4 regions of the Aquamicrobium sp. YD-1-mutant5 genome follow, and region 3 is predicted to be linked to each of the others. Evidence: riboswitches for the same ligand, from Rfam matches in the RefSeq annotation. Region 3 holds a riboswitch; each other region holds the start of a gene.
The links. Region 3 has a riboswitch for cobalamin ahead of AC5XE7_RS03180 (TonB-dependent receptor domain-containing protein). Riboswitches for the same ligand answer to the same signal wherever they lie in the genome.

Region 1 (4,258 bases), on a different contig from region 3:
CGTCGCTTGGCGCCTATCCCACGTTCAATTTCCATATTGCCAGCGTCGGCGGCAGGCTGGTGCCGGTGCCATACAAGAATGACCGCGAAGATCTTGACGGGTTGCTGGAAGCGGTGCGACGGGAAAACTCCCGGCTGGTCTATCTCTCCAATCCTGACAATCCGATGGGAAGCTGGTGGGATGCCGACGAGATCAGCCGCTTCGTCGAAGCCCTGCCCGAGACCACCATGTTCATTCTCGACGAGGCCTATTGCGAGCTGGCGCCAGCTTCCGCCTTGCCGGCAATCGATGTTTCGCGCCCCAACGTGGTACGCATGCGCACCTTCTCCAAGGCTTACGGGCTTGCCGGCATTCGCTGCGGATATGCCATCGGAGAAGAGACGGTTATCGCCGCCTTCGAGAAGATCCGGAATCACTATGGCGTCAGCCGCATGGCGCAGATCGCGGGCGAGGCCGCGATCAAGGATCAGGCATGGCTGGCAGAGGTGGTGCGCAAGGTGGAAGCCGGACGGCAGCGCATCGCCGCGATCGCTGCGGAAAACGGGCTCGACACCCTGCCCTCCGCCACCAATTTCGTGGCCGTGGACTGCGGCACGGACGGCCCTTTTGCTCTGAAGGTGCTCCAGAACCTGCTGGCGCGCGGGGTGTTCATCCGCAAGCCGATGGTGGCCGGGCTGGATCGCTGTGTCCGCATCAGCGTCGGGCTCGACCACGAGCTCGATATTCTGGCCGAGGAACTGCCGAAAGCACTGGCCGCTGCTCGCGCAGGATAGGCTTGCCGTTTCATCCGGAGACTATACGCAGAGCCCAGCGACGGCCATCGCTGGTGAAATGTGTCAGGCTGAGAGGCTGAACATCTACTGCCCGGAAAGCCTGCGATGGCGCGCCAAGCACTTCGCAGACGGCAGCACGAATGACTGCGGGGTGCGTGATCGCAAGCGTATGCCCCGAAAGGCCGAGGTTTTCCTTCAGCAAAGCCGCGATACGCCGGCGCAGATCGTTCAGCGTTTCGCCGCCGTGCGGTGCCACATCGGGGTCGGACATCCATGTCGCAAGTTCCGCCGGATCGAGTTCAGCAAGCCTGCGGCCAGCCCAGAAGCCAAAATTCTGATCGGCCAGAGCCGCGACAGGCTCCCCCATCAGGCCCAGAGCATTCGCCGTTTCCAGCACCCTGAACTCCGGCCCGTGCCAGACGCGGTCCGCACCCGGGATTTGAGTGGCCAGCCTTTGCGCCTGAGAGAGCGATTTCTGTTCCAGCGGCTCATCGCGATGAAAGGCATTGCGGCGCAAAGCTGCGGTCGCGCCACAACAAATCAGGGTCAGGCGTCCTGTCATATTCTCTCGCGTCTCCCCTTCAGTTCAATTGACAGCCATACAGGACGGCGGGTAATTTCGGCAAAGGTTACGGATCCGGAAGCTGGTGAAAATCCAGCACGGTCGCGCCACTGTGACCGGCAGGGGTGCCGGAAGTCAGACCTTGGTTCGTCTCCCCAGCTTGCATGAACGGGACGCAGGATCCCAGGGAGAAGCACGATGTCCGACATTACTTTTGCACCAGAAGTGCGGCCGGTTCCGATTCCGGTTCGCGAAATCATGCCATGGGCTATTTTCGGCGGCCTGCTCATGATTCTGGGCATCTATTTCATCGGCGCAGAAGAAGGGGCAACGACCCTGTTCTCAAGCCTGAGCACGCATGAATTCGTTCATGACGCGCGTCACCTCCTCGGCTTCCCCTGCCACTGAAAGAACAGCGCCATGGTTGGAAATCTTCTGCTTCGCGGGATGCTGATCGGCGTCCTCGCTGGTCTGTTCGCATTCGGTTTTGCCCGCGTGTTCGGCGAACCACACATTGACACTGCCATCGCTTATGAAGAAGCGGCGGCCGCAGCCTCCGGCGAACCGGCCGAGGAAGAGGAAGAACTGGTCAGCCGCGAAACCCAGGCCGGACTTGGCCTGCTGACCGGGTCGGTCGTCTACGGTGCCGCCATCGGCGGGCTGTTCGCGCTGGTCTTCGCCTTCGTCTACGGGCGTGTCGTCACGCTCACGCCCCGCGCCACCGCCGGTCTGCTGGCGATCGCCGCCTTCATCGCCGTGGTGATTGCTCCGGCCATGAAATATCCGGCGACACCGCCGGCCGTCGGCAATCCCGAAACGATCGGCGAGCGCACCGAGTTGTTCTTCGTCATGCTGATCGTGTCGATCATCGCGGCCGTAGTTGCCGTTGCGCTGGCGCGGCGGCTGTGGAGCCAGCTGGGCGGCTGGAATGCCGGCATCGTCGGCGGACTCGCCTTCCTCGTCATCATCGCCATCGCCCAATATGCGCTGCCGACGGTGAACGAGATTCCAGAAGGCTATTCGGCCGATCTGATCTGGCATTTCCGCACCTCCTCGCTCGGCATGCATGCGGTGCTGTGGACGGTGATCGGGCTCGGCTTCGGCGCGGTTGCCGAGCGTGCGCTGGCGACCCGCCAGCGCAGCCGGACGGCCTGAGAAATGCAGGCGCGGCACGCCCCTCCTCTGGCGCGTGCCGCGCTTGTTCTTGCCCTTGCAGCGACGGGTTTTGCCACCGACGAGGCCGAAGCGCACCGACGCTTCAACCCGGAAGAAATCAAGGGCATCCCGATCGCCAGCCTGTCGCACGGGCAGATGGCGGTGATCGCCGACTATCGCAGCGACATCATGAAACTGGCCGCGCAGGAGCGGCAGGTGGACGACACCTTCGTGCGCCTGCTGAACTACGGCAACATCCAGTACACCTATTGCCTGTGGGGGCTGGTTCCCGGCACGCTGGCCGACGAGGAAAGCCCCTTCAACGAATGCGCCCACGCCTATCTGTCGGCCGCGCGCGAGCTGCTTTCCCACATGCGTGAAACATCGGCCAACAAACCAGCCGTGGAAGATCTCGTATCGCGCATCGACGCAGACATGGTACGCAAGGAATCCTCCTTCGTGCTGTGCCAATACAGCGCCGACACCTTCGATACGGCAAGCGTGGTTCGCCCCGTATGGAGCGACATTCCGAAACATCTCCCGAGTCTCGCCGCCTTTTCCGGACTGGGGCTGGCCTTTGCCGCGGCAGGAATGGTGCTCGGCAAGGGACGCGCGCGGCCTGACAACCGCGACTGAGTTCACAATCGACCTGCTATCCCCTGCCATTCAATATCTCGCCCACCTCTTGAATTAATTGAACGTACGTTTTATTAAGAGGATGGAGGAACCCGATGGCACGCACCGCAGGATCGGATGGCGAGAGAACGGAAGCGGCGATCCGCGAGGCCGCCGTCGATCTGATCGCGCGCCACGGCTACGAGGCCGTGTCCATGCGCCAGCTTGCGGCGCGGGTCGGCGTTCAGGCGGCGGCGCTCTACCGCTACTTTCCCACCAAGGAAGACCTGCTGTTCACCCTGATGCGCGAGCACATGGAGGCATTGCTCGGCGCATGGAGCGAGGCTCGGCCTGCCGCCACGGACGCCACCACGCGCCTTGCCGCCTTCGTGGCGAACCACATCGCCTTTCATATCGAGCGGCGCTCGCAGACCCATATTTCAAACATGGAGCTGCGCAGCCTCTCACCCGAACGGCTGACCTTCATCCTGCGGCTGCGCACCTCCTACGAAAAGGAACTGCGCGCCATCCTGCGCGACGGCACGGAAGCCGGCGTCTTCGATCTGGACGACATCGGGCTCGCCGCCATGGCGGTTATCCAGATGATCACCGGCGTCATCGTCTGGTTCCGGCCGGATGAGCGGCTTTCGGTGGAAGGGGTGACGCAGACCTATCTTTCCATGACAATGCGCCTTGTCGGGGCGACCACGAACCGGGAGACACAGCATGTACACGCAGGCACTCGACTTCGGGCTTGACGAAGACGTCGCGGCACTTCGCGACCTCGTTCACCGCTTCGCACAGGAAAAGGTCGCGCCGCTGGCGGCGGAGATCGACCGCAGCAACGAATTCCCGGCCCATCTGTGGGGAGAAATGGGCGCGCTCGGCCTGCTTGGCATGACCGCCAACCCGGCCTTCGGCGGCACCGGCATGGGCTATCTGGCCCATGTGGTGGCGATGGAGGAGCTTTCCCGCGCCTCTGCCTCGGTCGCTCTCTCCTACGGCGCGCATTCGAACCTGTGCGTGAACCAGATCAACCGCTGGGGCACCGACACCCAGAAGGAGAAATACCTGCCGGCGCTGTGCTCGGGCGCTGCGGTCGGCGCACTGGCCATGTCCGAGCCCGGCGCGGGCTCGGACGTGGTATCGATGC
Region 2 (4,258 bases), on a different contig from region 3:
CCGAAATGTCGGCCTCGTCATGCAGGACTTTCATCTGTTCCCCGGCCTTTCGGCCGAGGCCAATGTGCTTTTGCCGCAGCGCCTGTCGCATCTGCGCCTGCCAGACGGGATGCAGGCGCGGGCCCGCGATCTGCTGGCGCGGGTCGATATCCAGCGCCCCGGTCAGCTCGTCGGCACGATGTCGCGCGGCCAGATGCAGCGCGTGGCCGTGGCGCGCGCTCTGGTCGGCCGTCCGGGCGTGATCGTGGCGGATGAGCCGACCGCGAGTCTCGACGCGGAAGCCGGCGCATCGGTCGCCAGCCTGCTGGTCGATCTGGCCGAAGAGGCGGGCTCCACGCTGATCGTGGCAAGCCATGACGAGCGGCTGATCGGCCGCATGAGTCGCACGCTGCGGCTCGAAAACGGCCGTCTGGCTGCATGAGGATCTGATACCGGATGTTTCATTTCATTCTTGCCGACCTGCGCCGCAACTGGATCGGTGCGCTCATTCTCGCCTTGCTGATCGCACTGGCGACGGCGCTCGGCGTGTCCGTCACCTTGCAGGAGCGCGCATTGCGGCTTGGCAGCGCCCGCGCCGCCGCAGCCTTCGATCTGGTTGTCGGCGCGGCCGGTTCGGAAACCCAGCTCATCCTCTCGTCCATCTTTCTCCAGCCAGCACCACTGCAACTGCTGCCGCCGGCGACATTATCGGCCCTGCGCGCCGATCCGCGCGTTGAAAACGCCATCCCGGTCGGTTTCGGCGACTTTGTGGGCGGCTATCCCATCGTCGGCACCACCGGCGATGCCATCGGCATGCTGGGCGGACTGGCCGGGGGCGAGGGCTTCAGCCATCTGGGCGACGCCATCGTCGGCTCTCAGGTGACGCGCGACATCGGCGACAGCTTCCATCCATTTCATGGCAGCGTCGGGGAGGCGGGCGAGGTGCATGCGCATGTGGAATACCGCGTCGTCGGCCGCATGGCGCCAACCGGCACGCCGTGGGACCGGGCCATACTGGTGCCGATCCAGTCCGTGTGGGCCGCACATGCCGACCACGATCACGAGGCGGAGACGGCAGGGCTGGCCGCCGTCGCTCACGTTCCGCACGATCACGGCCACGACCATGGGCCGGGCTTCGCGGGCGATCCGGTCGACGAGGCCGCGTTGCTGAGCGCCGACAATCCGGGCGTTCCCGCCATTCTGGTCAAGCCCAAGAGCATTGCCGATGCCTACAATCTGCGTCAGCAATACCGCACCGAAACGACGCTCGCCGTCTTTCCCGGCGAGGTGCTGACGCGGCTCTACGGCACGCTGGGTGATGCCCGCCGTGTTCTCGGCTTCGTGGCTATGGGCGCGCAGGGGCTTGTCGGTGCCGCCATTCTCATGGTGGTGGCGGTTCACGTTCTCCAGCGCCGGCGCCAGATCGGCGCCTTGCGGGCCTTCGGCGCGCCGCGGCCTGTGGTGATGGGCATGGTCTGGCTGGAGGTCTTCATGCTCGTCGCGGCTGGCGTCATTGCAGGCTTCGCGATCGGCTATGCCATCGTACGGGCAATCTCCTCGCATCTGGCTAAAAGCAGCGGTGTCGCCATGCCGGTCGAATTCCAGACGGCGGACCTGTGGACGCTGGCCGGCCTGTTGCTCGCCTGCGCCATTGCAACCCTTCTTCCCGCGCTGATCGCCTATCGCCAGAGCCCGGCGCAGGCATTGCGCGCCTAGCAAGAGTATTGCCAGTAAAGTAAATCACGATATAAACATTTCTTTATGTGATATTGACATCGTTTGCCGAAACGCCGAGATTGAAGGCGTCGTGGTTCTTCGGGGCGGGATTTTGCCCCGAAGCTAAGAGGGAAGCCGGTGCCTTCCATGGGAAAGCCGGCGCTGCCCCCGCAACTGTAGACGGATAGCCTTGCGTCCATTCAGGTCACTGGGGTGAAAGCCCTGGGAAGACGGACGCAGGCGATGACCCGTGAGCCAGGAGACCTGCCATGACGAAAACACGTCCACGGGCGGGGTGTCCCGGAGGCCATGATATGCCCGCATCGTGCGGGTGTTGACGGCTGCCTCGCGCATCCGCCCCAACCATCGGGGTCTATGGAATGGCTAGATCGAAAGTTTCCGTCGCAACGCTTGGCGTGCCGCGCATCGGCCGCCGCCGCGAACTGAAGTTCGCACTTGAAAACTACTGGTCGGGCAAGGACAGCGCCGAGGCTCTGCTCGAAACGGCCAGACGTCTGCGCGCAGATAACTGGCGGCTTCAGGCCGAAAAGGGCGTCACGCGCGTTCCGTCCAATGATTTCTCGCTCTACGACCATGTGCTCGACACCGCTGTCATGGTCGGTGCGATCCCGCAGCGCTATGGCTGGACCGGCGGCGAGGTGCCGCTCGACACTTATTTCGCCATGGCGCGCGGCAGTGAGGGGGATGCCGCCTGCGGCCATCCCGGCCATGTCCATTCCACCTCGGCGCTGGAGATGACCAAGTGGTTCGACACCAACTACCATTACATGGTGCCCGAGCTGGCGCCGGATCAGGAATTCGTGCTGGCCACCACCAAGCCGGTCGATCATTTCCTTGAAGCGAAGGCGCTCGGCATCCACACGCGCCCGGTCGTGCTTGGGCCGGTGACCTTCCTCCGGCTTGCCAAGTCCGGCGGCGAGGAATTCGATCTGCTCTCGCTGCTGCCCAAGCTTCTGCCGGTCTATACCGACCTGCTGAACCGCCTGCACGCGGCCGGCGCCGACTGGGTGCAGATTGAGGAGCCCTGTCTGGTTCTCGATCTCGAAGCCGGTGAACGCGCCGCGCTCGAAGCGGCCTACAATCACTTCGCCACCGAGGTTCCCGCACTCAACCTGATGCTCGCCACCTATTTCGGCGCGCTCGGCGACAATCTAGACCTCGCCGCTTCGCTTCCCGTGTCGGGACTTCATGTCGATCTGGCCCGCGCGCCGGAGCAGCTTGAAGCCGTTGCGGCGAAGGTGTCCTCCAGCACAGTGCTGTCACTCGGCGTGATCGACGGCCGCAATGTCTGGCGCGCCGATCTCAATGCCATACTGGACTATCTGAAGCCGGTGGTGGAGGCACGTCCGCTCGATCGTATCGAGATCGCGTCGTCCTGCTCGCTGCTGCATGTTCCGGTCGATCTGGAACTTGAAACGGCGCTGGACGCGGAGCTGAAGTCCTGGCTCGCCTTTGCCACGCAGAAGCTCGACGAACTGGTCGTGCTGGGGCATGCGGTGTCGGAGGGCCGCGCCGGGGTTGCGGATGCCCTGCAGGCCTCGGCTGACGCCATTGCCTCGCGCCGTAAATCTCCGAGCGTGCACGACAGGAAGGTGGGCGACAGGCTTGCCGCCGTCACCGGGGCCATGGAACGTCGCAGGAGCGCTTTTGCCGCGCGGCGTGAAAAGCAGTCCGGCAAGCTCGACCTGCCGAAATTCCCCACCACCACCATCGGCTCGTTCCCGCAGACGGCAGAGGTGCGCAAGGCGCGCTCTGCCCATGCAAGGGGTGAACTGAGCGCTGCCGACTACGAAGCCTTCCTGCGCAGGGAGACGCAAGCGGCGATCCGCTGGCAGGAGGAAATCGGTCTCGACGTGCTGGTCCATGGCGAGTTCGAGCGCAACGACATGGTGCAGTATTTTGGCGAGCAGCTTGCCGGTTTCGCCTTCACGCAGGCCGGCTGGGTGCAGAGCTACGGCTCCCGCTACGTTCGCCCGCCGATCATCTACGGCGACGTCTCGCGCCCGGAACCGATGACCGTGCGCTGGTGGGAATATGCGCAGTCACTGACCGACAGGCCGGTCAAGGGCATGCTCACCGGCCCCGTGACCATTCTCAACTGGTCCTTCGTGCGCGACGACATTCCGCGTTCGCAAAGCTGCCGCCAGATCGCTCTGGCGATCCGCGACGAGGTGGTCGATCTCGAAAAGGCGGGCGCCGTGATGATCCAGATCGACGAGGCAGCGCTGCGCGAAGGCCTGCCGCTGCGCAAGCAGGACTGGAAGGCCTATCTCGACTGGGCGGTCGGCAGCTTCCGGCTGGCGTCCACGGGCGTGGAGGATGCGACCCAGATCCACACCCATATGTGTTACTCGGAGTTCAACGACATCATCGACGCCATCGCGGCGATGGATGCCGACGTGATCTCCATCGAAACCTCGCGCTCGCGCATGGAACTGCTCGATGCCTTCCGCAATTACAAATATCCGAACGAGATCGGGCCGGGCGTCTACGACATTCATTCCCCGCGCGTTCCGCATACGGGAGAAATGACGGACCTGCT
Region 3 (4,258 bases):
AACGCAGATGGGCGCATCCATCGCGCAGAAGCTTCCCGATGCGCGTATCGAGGGTTTTCTGGTTCAGGAAATGCGCACCGGCAAGGTTGAACTGCTGGTGGGCGCCCGCAACGATCCGCAGTTCGGCCCGATGATCATCGTCGGCGCCGGCGGCGTTCTGGTCGAGCTGCTCAGGGATGTGGCGGTGGCGATGGCCCCTGTCTGCGAGAAGAAGGCACGATCGATGATCGAAAGCCTGCAGATCGCAAAGCTGATGCAGGGCTTCAGGGGCAGCGCGGAACTCGACATCGATGCCGCTGCCCAGGCCGTGTCGCGGATCAGCTGGATCGTATCGGACATCGGCCCCCGCTTCTGTGAACTCGACGTGAACCCGCTTCTTGTTGCAGAGGCCGGAAAGGGTTGCGTGGCCGTCGACGCCCGCATTCTGCTCGACGACAACTGATATCCGGCGGCCGGAGCGGCCCGGACATGCACAGCACTGGAGGACTTAATGTCAGCACTGGACGTAAGACAGGATGGCAGGACGACCATCTTCACCATCAACCGCCCGGAGAAGATGAATGCCATCAATGCCGAGGTGGCGAATGAGATGCAGCGGCGCTTTGCCGAATTTGACAGCTCGGATCAGCGGGTCGCGATCATCACGGGCGCAGGGGAAAAGGCGTTTTCTTCCGGCGCCGATGTCTCGGACATTCCCGAACTCTGGCGCTGCATACCAACGATCGGCATCGTCACGGAAAAGCCGGTCATATGCGCTGTCCATGGCTGGTGCGTCGGCGGGGCGCTGGTGATGGCCGCAATGGCGGATCTGTGCGTGGTGACCGAGAACACCCGTTTTTCCTATCCGGAAGGCAAGGTCGGGCTGACAGGCGGCATGATTGCCACGCTGGCAGGGCGCATACCGCATAAGATGGCCATGGAGATCATGCTGCTTGGCCGAACCGTTTCCGGCCGCCGCGCCTGCGAGATCGGGCTTGCCAATGAGGTGGTGGAAGACGGCAGGCATCTGGAGGCCGCGCTGGCGATGGCCCGCGAGATGGAAGATATGGCGCCGCTGGTGCTGAAGACGCTGAAGCGCTTCGTCGTCGATCATACGCTTATCCAGACACCTTCGGAAAAGCTTGCGCGTGCCCAGCGCGACCTTGCCGTCGTCCGCACCAGCGCAGACCTGAAGGAAGGCGTTGCGGCGTTCCGGGAAAAGCGCAAGCCGGTGTTCAACGGCAGATAGAACCGATCCGCCATTTCCCGGCCGCCTTCAGGCCCAGAGGCTGCCTGTGGGGCCGTGTCAGCGCCGGCCGACGTCATTGCCGTGTCTGTCACAGGGCATCTTGCCGGCGGCTGCCGCAGCCATCTGAACCTCCCCGCACGGCCGCCGGCGCATCGTTGCGGCGAGGTGTGGCGCAGGCGACCGGACCTGAAGCGTGTCGCGATCTTTCGGATTTTCTCATTCTGCTTTAAGCCATTGTTTTCACGAATGTTATTGCCTCGAATCCGGTTCCCTCTTTCGAGCGGTATGCTTTAACTGTCCGGCGGCAATTGACTTGCCGGGCGTCCATGTTATCGGGAGCGCGGTTATGGTTCTTTCGTTGTCTCCGGAGAGCGAAAGCTAAGAGGGAATCCGGTGAAAATCCGGGGCTGCCCCGCAACTGTAAGCAGAGAGTGCGCCGTCGCCTGTAGTCACTGGCTTTCCCGGGAAGACAGACGGTGCATGATGACCTGTGAGCCAGGAGACCTGCCTGACCATGGAAGTTCGGTGGGCGGGGTGGACCACTGGAATGTGCGGCATTCGGTAAAGGAAACCGGGCGCGGCATCCGTCTTGCGAACCCCGTTGTTAAAGAGAGGGGGAGCAATGGCTGTCTTCACATATTCTACCACAAACAATACGGGTCGCCGCAGGCCGGGCTTTATCGCATGGCTTGGCCTTGGGGTGGCGGCGATCGCTCTGGCAGGTTCGGGGAATGCTTTCGGGCAAACGAGAGCCGAGCAGAGCACCGAGGACATTGAAGCGGGGCGGGCTCCTCTTTTGACGCCCGAAGAAACCATTCTTCTGGAGCGCATAACCGTCACTGCCCAGCGCGGCCCGAACGAACTGTTCAACGTCGCGCAGAACGTCACCATCCTGACCGGCGAACAACTCGACAGCAGGGCCGTTCGCGATATCGACGACATGGTGCGTTATCTTCCCGGTCTGAGCGTCGACCGCGAAACCTCTCTCAACAATCCCTATGGCCAGCTCGGTTCGTTCAGCATCCGGGGCGTCGGTGGCAACCGTGTGCAGATCCTTGTCGATGGCGCGCGGGTTCAGGAACAGACGATCTACGGCAGCCGCGATTTTGCCGATCCCTTCAACATGAAGGCGGTCGAAATCGTTCGCGGTCCGTCTTCCGTGCTTTGGGGGGCGGATGCGCTGGGCGGCGTCGTTTCGTTTCGCACCCGCGATCCGCAGGATTTGCTGGATGGTTCCGACAAGCCATGGGCGGGTGAAATCAAGAGCGCCTATGACAGCTTCGACGGCAGCTTCCGCAAGCAGTTCACGGCGGCGGCCTCGCAGGGCGATTTCCAGATGCTGGCGAGTTTCGGCCACCTGTCCGCCCATGAGCCGCGGCTGAGGAATGCGCGCGCCGACGGCGGCATCTGGGGATGTCCGCGTCCGGCCTCTTTCGGCTGTGACAAGCTGTTCGATGCCGACACCTACGCATGGAACGCGCTCGGCAAGCTGATCTGGACCCCTGAAGATCACGAGTTCAGGCTGACCGGGGAGTTCTTCAGGCGCCACACCGAAGTCGATCAGGTGTGGGACGCTTTTGCCGCCTCCAGCGGCTATGCCAGCGCCAGCTATCCGCGCGAGCTGGACATGCAGAGGACGCGTCTGGCGCTGGAGCACAAATGGACGCTCAACACGCCGCTGCTCGACGAAATCAAGTGGCAGCTGTCCTATTCACCGCAGAAGCGCGACACGTCGGGCACGCAGACACGCATCTTCGCCACGCGTACGGACACATACACGCCCGTGCGCAATTATGGCGAAACCTTCCTTGAGGCGGATGTGCAGCTGACCAGCCGTTTCGCCACCGGCGGCATCGCCCACAAGCTGATCTACGGTTTCGACGGCGATCTGACGGATTCCTCCTATGACGGCTATAATATCGTCCACCGATCCGACACCGGCGTGACGACGATCCAGACCAATCAGGGCTACAACTTCCCCGAAGTGAAGACCCGTCGGGCGGACTTCTACATTCAGGATGAGATGGAGTTGCTGGACGGGCGGCTCAGGATCACGCCCGGCGTTCGCTTTGCGACCTACAGGATCGATCCCACCGGGGACACGGGATACAAGCCCCTTCCCGGCAACGAGCCCGAGGTGACGAGCAACACCAGGCTCATCAAGAAGCTCGGCCTGATCTACGAGCTGGATGACAGCTATTCAGCCTATGCCTCCTATGGCGAAGGCTTCAAGATGCCGACGTCGCAGCAGATGTTCGTTTCGGCCAGCGACCCGTTCATCGGCGGCATCGTTCTGCCCAATCCCGGTCTGAAGCCGGAATCGGTCAGGAACTACGAGATCGGTCTCAGAGGGCTGTTCGATCGCGGAAGCTTCAGCGCCGGTGTCTTCTATGCCGACTATCAGGACTTCATTCGCGGGCCGATGAATCTCGATCCCACGCGGCCCAATGTCTGGACCTATGACAATGTCGAGGATGTCAGACTGTGGGGCATCGAGATCGCCGGCGAATATGAGTTCCATGCCGACTGGTGGGCATCTGCGGCGATCTCCTACCAGCATGGCACGCAAAGAGTGGCGGGTGGAAAGAAGACGCCCTTCGACGGGGCCGTGCCGCTGACGGCGGTGCTTGGCCTGCGCCATTTCATCGCCGACTGGAATCTGGAAGCGGAGGTTCTGGGCACCTTTGGCGCAGCGGTGACCCGCCGCGCCAGCCCGAACGCCTTCCTGCCGGGTGGCTATGCGGTGTTCGATGCCTATCTGAACTGGAAGCCGCGCAACAATCTGGAGCTCAACGCGGGCATCCAGAACATGTTCGACACGCGCTACTTCCGAAACAGCCTCTACGGTTACGATGTCACCCCTGCCTCCGCCGCCACGGCGGGAGCGCGCCCGCTTGAGGCGCAGGTTGCGCCGGGGCGCACCTTCAAGCTGGGAGCAACGCTGCGTTTCTAGCAAGCAACAGCAGACAAGCCGTCATGCGTGACGGCTTGTCTGCTCTGTCCGATGGTCATGTCGAGAACGGAACCTGA
Region 4 (4,258 bases), on a different contig from region 3:
ATTGGCCTTGATGCCGTAGCCATAACAGATGTGCACCGCAGTTTCGCACCTGAGTCCTTCCATTGCCTTTTCGAGGGTCGCCACCCCCCAGTCATTCACCTCATCAAAGAAGACGTTGAATGCGGGCTCGTCGAACTGGATGATGTCGACGCCGGCAGCCTCCAGTTCCCTGGCTTCCTCATTGAGGGCTTTGGCGAACTCCCAGGCCAGTTTCTCACGACTTTTATAGTGGGCATCATAGAGCGTATCGATCATGGTCATCGGACCGGGCAGAGCCCATTTGATGGGCTGCGTGGTCTGCTGACGCAGGAATTTGGCATCTTCGACAAAAACCGGCTTCTGGCGGGAAACAGCGCCGACGACCGTCGGCACGCTCGCATCATAGCGATTGCGAATTCGGACCGTCTCACGCTTCTCGAAATCGACACCGTTGAGGTTTTCGATAAACGTCGTGACAAAATGCTGGCGCGTTTGCTCGCCGTCGCTGACGATGTCGATACCCGCCTGCCGTTGATCGTCCAGAGATAGGCGCAGAGCGTCCCGTTTGCCCTCGGCCAGTTCCTCGTCCTGCAGCTTCCATGGCGACCAGAGCTTCTCAGGTTCTGCAAGCCAGGAGGGTTTTGGCAGGCTGCCGGCTGTTGATGTAGGCAAGAGCGTTTTCAAGACAGATAACCTTTTGTTTCCGTTCAATCAAAGAGCGTAGCTGGCGGACCACTGTTGAAGAATGGCCCTGTATGGTTTGATGAAGTGCTCTTCGGCAAATTTTCCCTGCTCGATGGCCAGCCGGCTGCGTTCTTCGCGATCATAGACAATTCGGGTCAGCGAATAGTCCTGATGCTTCAGGCTTGGCTGATAGTGTGCCGCAGCAGCAGAATTGGCATTGTAGATCTCGGGCCGATAGATCTTCTGGAAAGTCTCCATCGTGCTGATGGTGCTGATCAGCTCCAGATTGGTGTAGTCACCCAGCAAGTCTCCGACAAAATAGAAGGCCAACGGCGCAACGCTGTTCGGAGGCATGAAATAGCGAACCTTCAACCCCATCTTTTTGAAATACAGATCGGTCGAAGATAGCTCGCCCTGCTGGTACTCAACGCCCAATACAGGATGATGGTTTTCTGTCCGGCGGTATGTCTTGCTGCTTGACGCGCTCAGGCAAATGACCGGAGGCTTGTTGAAATGCTCTTTATAGGCGTTTGAGTTCAGGAAGCACCTGAACAATTTTCCATGAAGGTCACCGAAATCATCGGGGATGCTGAATTCAGCCCGATCCTTGTTATGCGCCGGCAGGAGCACGCTGAAGTCATAGTCCCGCACGTAAGAGGAAAAATTATTCCCTACAATGCCCTCGATGCGCTCATTGGTCTTGTGATCAACGATAATCGTTTTCAATATTTCAATGAGCGGGAAGGCATCGCTGTCGCCTTCATCGCCAATGGTCATCTCAGCCGAAATGATCTCAAGCTCGACAGAATAACGATCGGCTTTGGGGTTGTCCCAATGCGCCAGTGCGTTGAACCTGTTGTCAATCATCCTCAGGGCATTGCGCAGGTTTTCCTGACGGTTCTCGCCCCGGGCCAGATTGGCGAAATTGGTCGTGATACGCGTGCTGTCCGCGGGACGATAATCCTCATCGAAACGAAGGCTCTTGAGGCGAAACGTGAAATCGTGATTCCTCGCGACCGGTCGGCGAGCGACCGACGGCGCCCCCGGGGAGGCATCGGAAATTGCGGTTTGAGACATGACTTACCCCAATAAGTTGGGGGCATGGGTCAGCGGACACATAGCAGGATCGGCCGCGACGCGGTCTCCGCTACGGCACACCGGGACACCCCGCCCGTGGACGTTATTTCGCCAAGGCAGGTCTCCTGGCTCACGGGTCAGCGCTGCTGTCCGTCTTCCCAGGGTTTCACCCCAGTGACATGCTGGACATCAACTCGCCGCTTACAGTTGCGGGGGCAGCTCCGGCTTTCCCGAAAAGACGAGGCACCGGCTTCCCTCTTAGCCCCGGCGCGTTGCGCGCAACGACCGGAGAACCTAGGCACGCGCACCTTCCTGCAATTCCAGTCCGAAGTCAATAGGACATAAAGGAATGCTTATATCTTTAAGTCGCAAATACCAATATCCGGTTCTTCGATGCCGGCATCTGAACAAAAAAAGCCCCGGCTGATTGCCGGGGCTTCGATTTCAGAGCCGTTCAGTGTTTCACGGAGTCATTGAACGGCTCTAAGTCTTTGGTTTGTCGCATTTCCGAACCGGAAAAGTGTTTCCACTTTTCCTGGAAACGCTCCAGAGAGAAACCAGATCAGAACTTGTAGTTGAAGCCAACCCGGACCGTATGGAAGTTGAACTTCCGGTCAATGTTGACATCAGCGCCACCGACGGTGTCCGAGAACACATTCGCCTTGCCGAGATCGGTGTAGAGATATTCCGACTTCACGGTCCAGTTGTCGGTCACGGCATATTCCGCACCCGCACCGACAGTCCAGCCGGTCTTCGTCTTCTTCACGCTTTCATTGAAGGCGGTACCGCCCAGATTGCCCTTGGCATAGCTCTTGGTTTCGCCATAGGCGAGACCACCCGTGGCGTAGACGAGGAAGCGGTCGGTCGCCGTATAACCGAGGCGGGCGCGAACCGTGCCGTACCAGTTCAGTTTCGTGCCGATGGCAGCATCAAGAGCGCCAGCGCCAGGCACATTGACGGAGATATTGGTTTCGCCCTTGACGTTTCCACCCTGGAAATCAGCTTCGACACCATAGACGATCTGATCAGCCTGGAAGTTCCAGCCCGCCTGAACGCCGCCAAGGAAACCGCTGGAGTTCATATTCAGCGAACCGCTGGCCAGTGTACCCGTCGTGTCGGTGACGCTGAACGGATGCTTTGCCTTGCCGCCGCCATAGCCAAGGTTGAAGCCGACATAACCGCCGGTCCAGCTATAGAAGGAAGCCGGAGCCACCGGAGCAGGCTCACTGTAAACAATCGCATCAGCAGCATAAGCGCCACCCGAAGCAAGAATGACAGAAACAGCAGCAAGAGAGAGAACTTTTCTCATGACAAAACCTCTTAGTTGAAATCGTGAAATTAACTTACGATCGTCATCGTAAAATGTCTGTAACATAAAAGACACATTTCGTTATGAAGATCAAAAGTCCATAAAATACAGATATTTGAATAGTTAACAATAAATTAAACATACACAAAACGAAGTGAAGCCACTCAGAGGAAAAAGTTTCTGAGTGGCACCGGATATAATCTTACCATAGGTAAAGATTATGCTTAATTCACCGCCCCACCGGGCATAACCTGCGCTGATTTACTATCAGCTCAGCGCGGAGGCAATTTTGTCCTTGAGAGCAAGGCGGCGGCGGCGCAGTTCCGTTTCGGCATCGTCGCTGATCGTATCGATACGCGTCTCGGACCTGTGTATCTGATCGTTGACGTCGTCATACTCTTCGAGGACACGGGCGAACTCCGGATCCTGTGCCTTGAGAGCATGGATTGCATCCAGCTTGCCGGGGAATTCTTCGCCAAGGGTATGCGGGGTGTTTGACATGTCGCCTCCTGTGGTTTGCTTCCCAAACATAGAAGGTAGGGCGTCGGCCCGGTTGATCAATGTCAAACAAATGGCTGACCCAGCGGAACATCGTATCGCAGGTCACAGCCTTCGCCGTGCGGGGCAGGCCCCCCAATGGCGCATGCAGAATTCCGGGTTGAGAGTTTGCCTTGCCTGTCGGTGATTTCAAAAAAACGCCGTCTTCGCCGCAGCACCAGCCCGCAGGATTGGGCGACTGCTGACGAGGCGGCACAAGATTTTGCGATTGAGCCGTGTCAGTGAACGGTTTCGAGCCCCAGCTTGCGGCGCAGACGCCCGGTCCGCTCCCTGAACATGGCATGGCGCTCGGCTTCACGCGTCGCGGCAAAAACCATCGAGAGCAACTGCTCTTTCTCGGTCTCGTCGAGAAGAGGCTTCAGGAATTCGGCCGTCTTGTCGATGACGGTCGGCACGTCGGCAACCTGATCGCTGGCCCATTTCGCATAGGCGATGGCTTCGTCGAGTTGCTTGTCGCTTCCCGCTATCAGGGCGATCTGCTCGCGCACGCGTGTCTCGATGATATCGGTCACCGGCCGGTCTTCCGCCGCTATCGCCATCACCACGGTGGCGGCAGCCGTAACAGGGTGATCGATGACTGCGACCGGTGCGATGGCGGCCTTCTTGCGCAGCTTGTTGCGCCGCATGTTGCCGCGCACCTTGCCGACGGCA

Region 1: it holds a riboswitch for cobalamin, as region 3 does, so the genes downstream of both, AC5XE7_RS16500 (CbtB domain-containing protein) here and AC5XE7_RS03180 (TonB-dependent receptor domain-containing protein) in region 3, are expected to answer to the same signal.
Region 2: it holds a riboswitch for cobalamin, as region 3 does, so the genes downstream of both, metE (5-methyltetrahydropteroyltriglutamate--homocysteine S-methyltransferase) here and AC5XE7_RS03180 (TonB-dependent receptor domain-containing protein) in region 3, are expected to answer to the same signal.
Region 4: it holds a riboswitch for cobalamin, as region 3 does, so the genes downstream of both, AC5XE7_RS10890 (DUF1852 domain-containing protein) here and AC5XE7_RS03180 (TonB-dependent receptor domain-containing protein) in region 3, are expected to answer to the same signal.

Annotation. Positions count from the first base shown of each region.
Region 1 is NZ_JCAKKP010000013.1:126,854-131,111, reverse strand. Features, by position in the region: gene AC5XE7_RS16510 (pyridoxal phosphate-dependent aminotransferase) at 1-773, shown strand, start outside; gene AC5XE7_RS16505 (histidine phosphatase family protein) at 784-1,335, opposite strand; adenosylcobalamin (AdoCbl) riboswitch at 1,405-1,486, shown strand; gene AC5XE7_RS16500 (CbtB domain-containing protein) at 1,534-1,743, shown strand; gene AC5XE7_RS16495 (CbtA family protein) at 1,756-2,490, shown strand; gene AC5XE7_RS16490 (hypothetical protein) at 2,494-3,126, shown strand; gene AC5XE7_RS16485 (TetR/AcrR family transcriptional regulator) at 3,222-3,863, shown strand; gene AC5XE7_RS16480 (isovaleryl-CoA dehydrogenase) at 3,832-4,258, shown strand, end outside.
Region 2 is NZ_JCAKKP010000008.1:123,735-127,992, reverse strand. Features, by position in the region: gene AC5XE7_RS13275 (ABC transporter ATP-binding protein) at 1-421, shown strand, start outside; gene AC5XE7_RS13270 (ABC transporter permease) at 436-1,695, shown strand; cobalamin riboswitch at 1,771-1,981, shown strand; gene metE (5-methyltetrahydropteroyltriglutamate--homocysteine S-methyltransferase) at 2,076-4,258, shown strand, end outside.
Region 3 is NZ_JCAKKP010000002.1:103,175-107,432, forward strand. Features, by position in the region: gene AC5XE7_RS03170 (acetate--CoA ligase family protein) at 1-442, shown strand, start outside; gene AC5XE7_RS03175 (enoyl-CoA hydratase/isomerase family protein) at 491-1,228, shown strand; cobalamin riboswitch at 1,558-1,754, shown strand; gene AC5XE7_RS03180 (TonB-dependent receptor domain-containing protein) at 1,851-4,181, shown strand.
Region 4 is NZ_JCAKKP010000005.1:198,227-202,484, forward strand. Features, by position in the region: gene AC5XE7_RS10885 (methionine synthase) at 1-663, opposite strand, end outside; gene AC5XE7_RS10890 (DUF1852 domain-containing protein) at 691-1,740, opposite strand; cobalamin riboswitch at 1,839-2,053, opposite strand; gene AC5XE7_RS10895 (outer membrane protein) at 2,303-3,049, opposite strand; gene AC5XE7_RS10900 (HP1242/YdcH family protein) at 3,317-3,550, opposite strand; gene AC5XE7_RS10905 (hypothetical protein) at 3,826-4,258, opposite strand, start outside.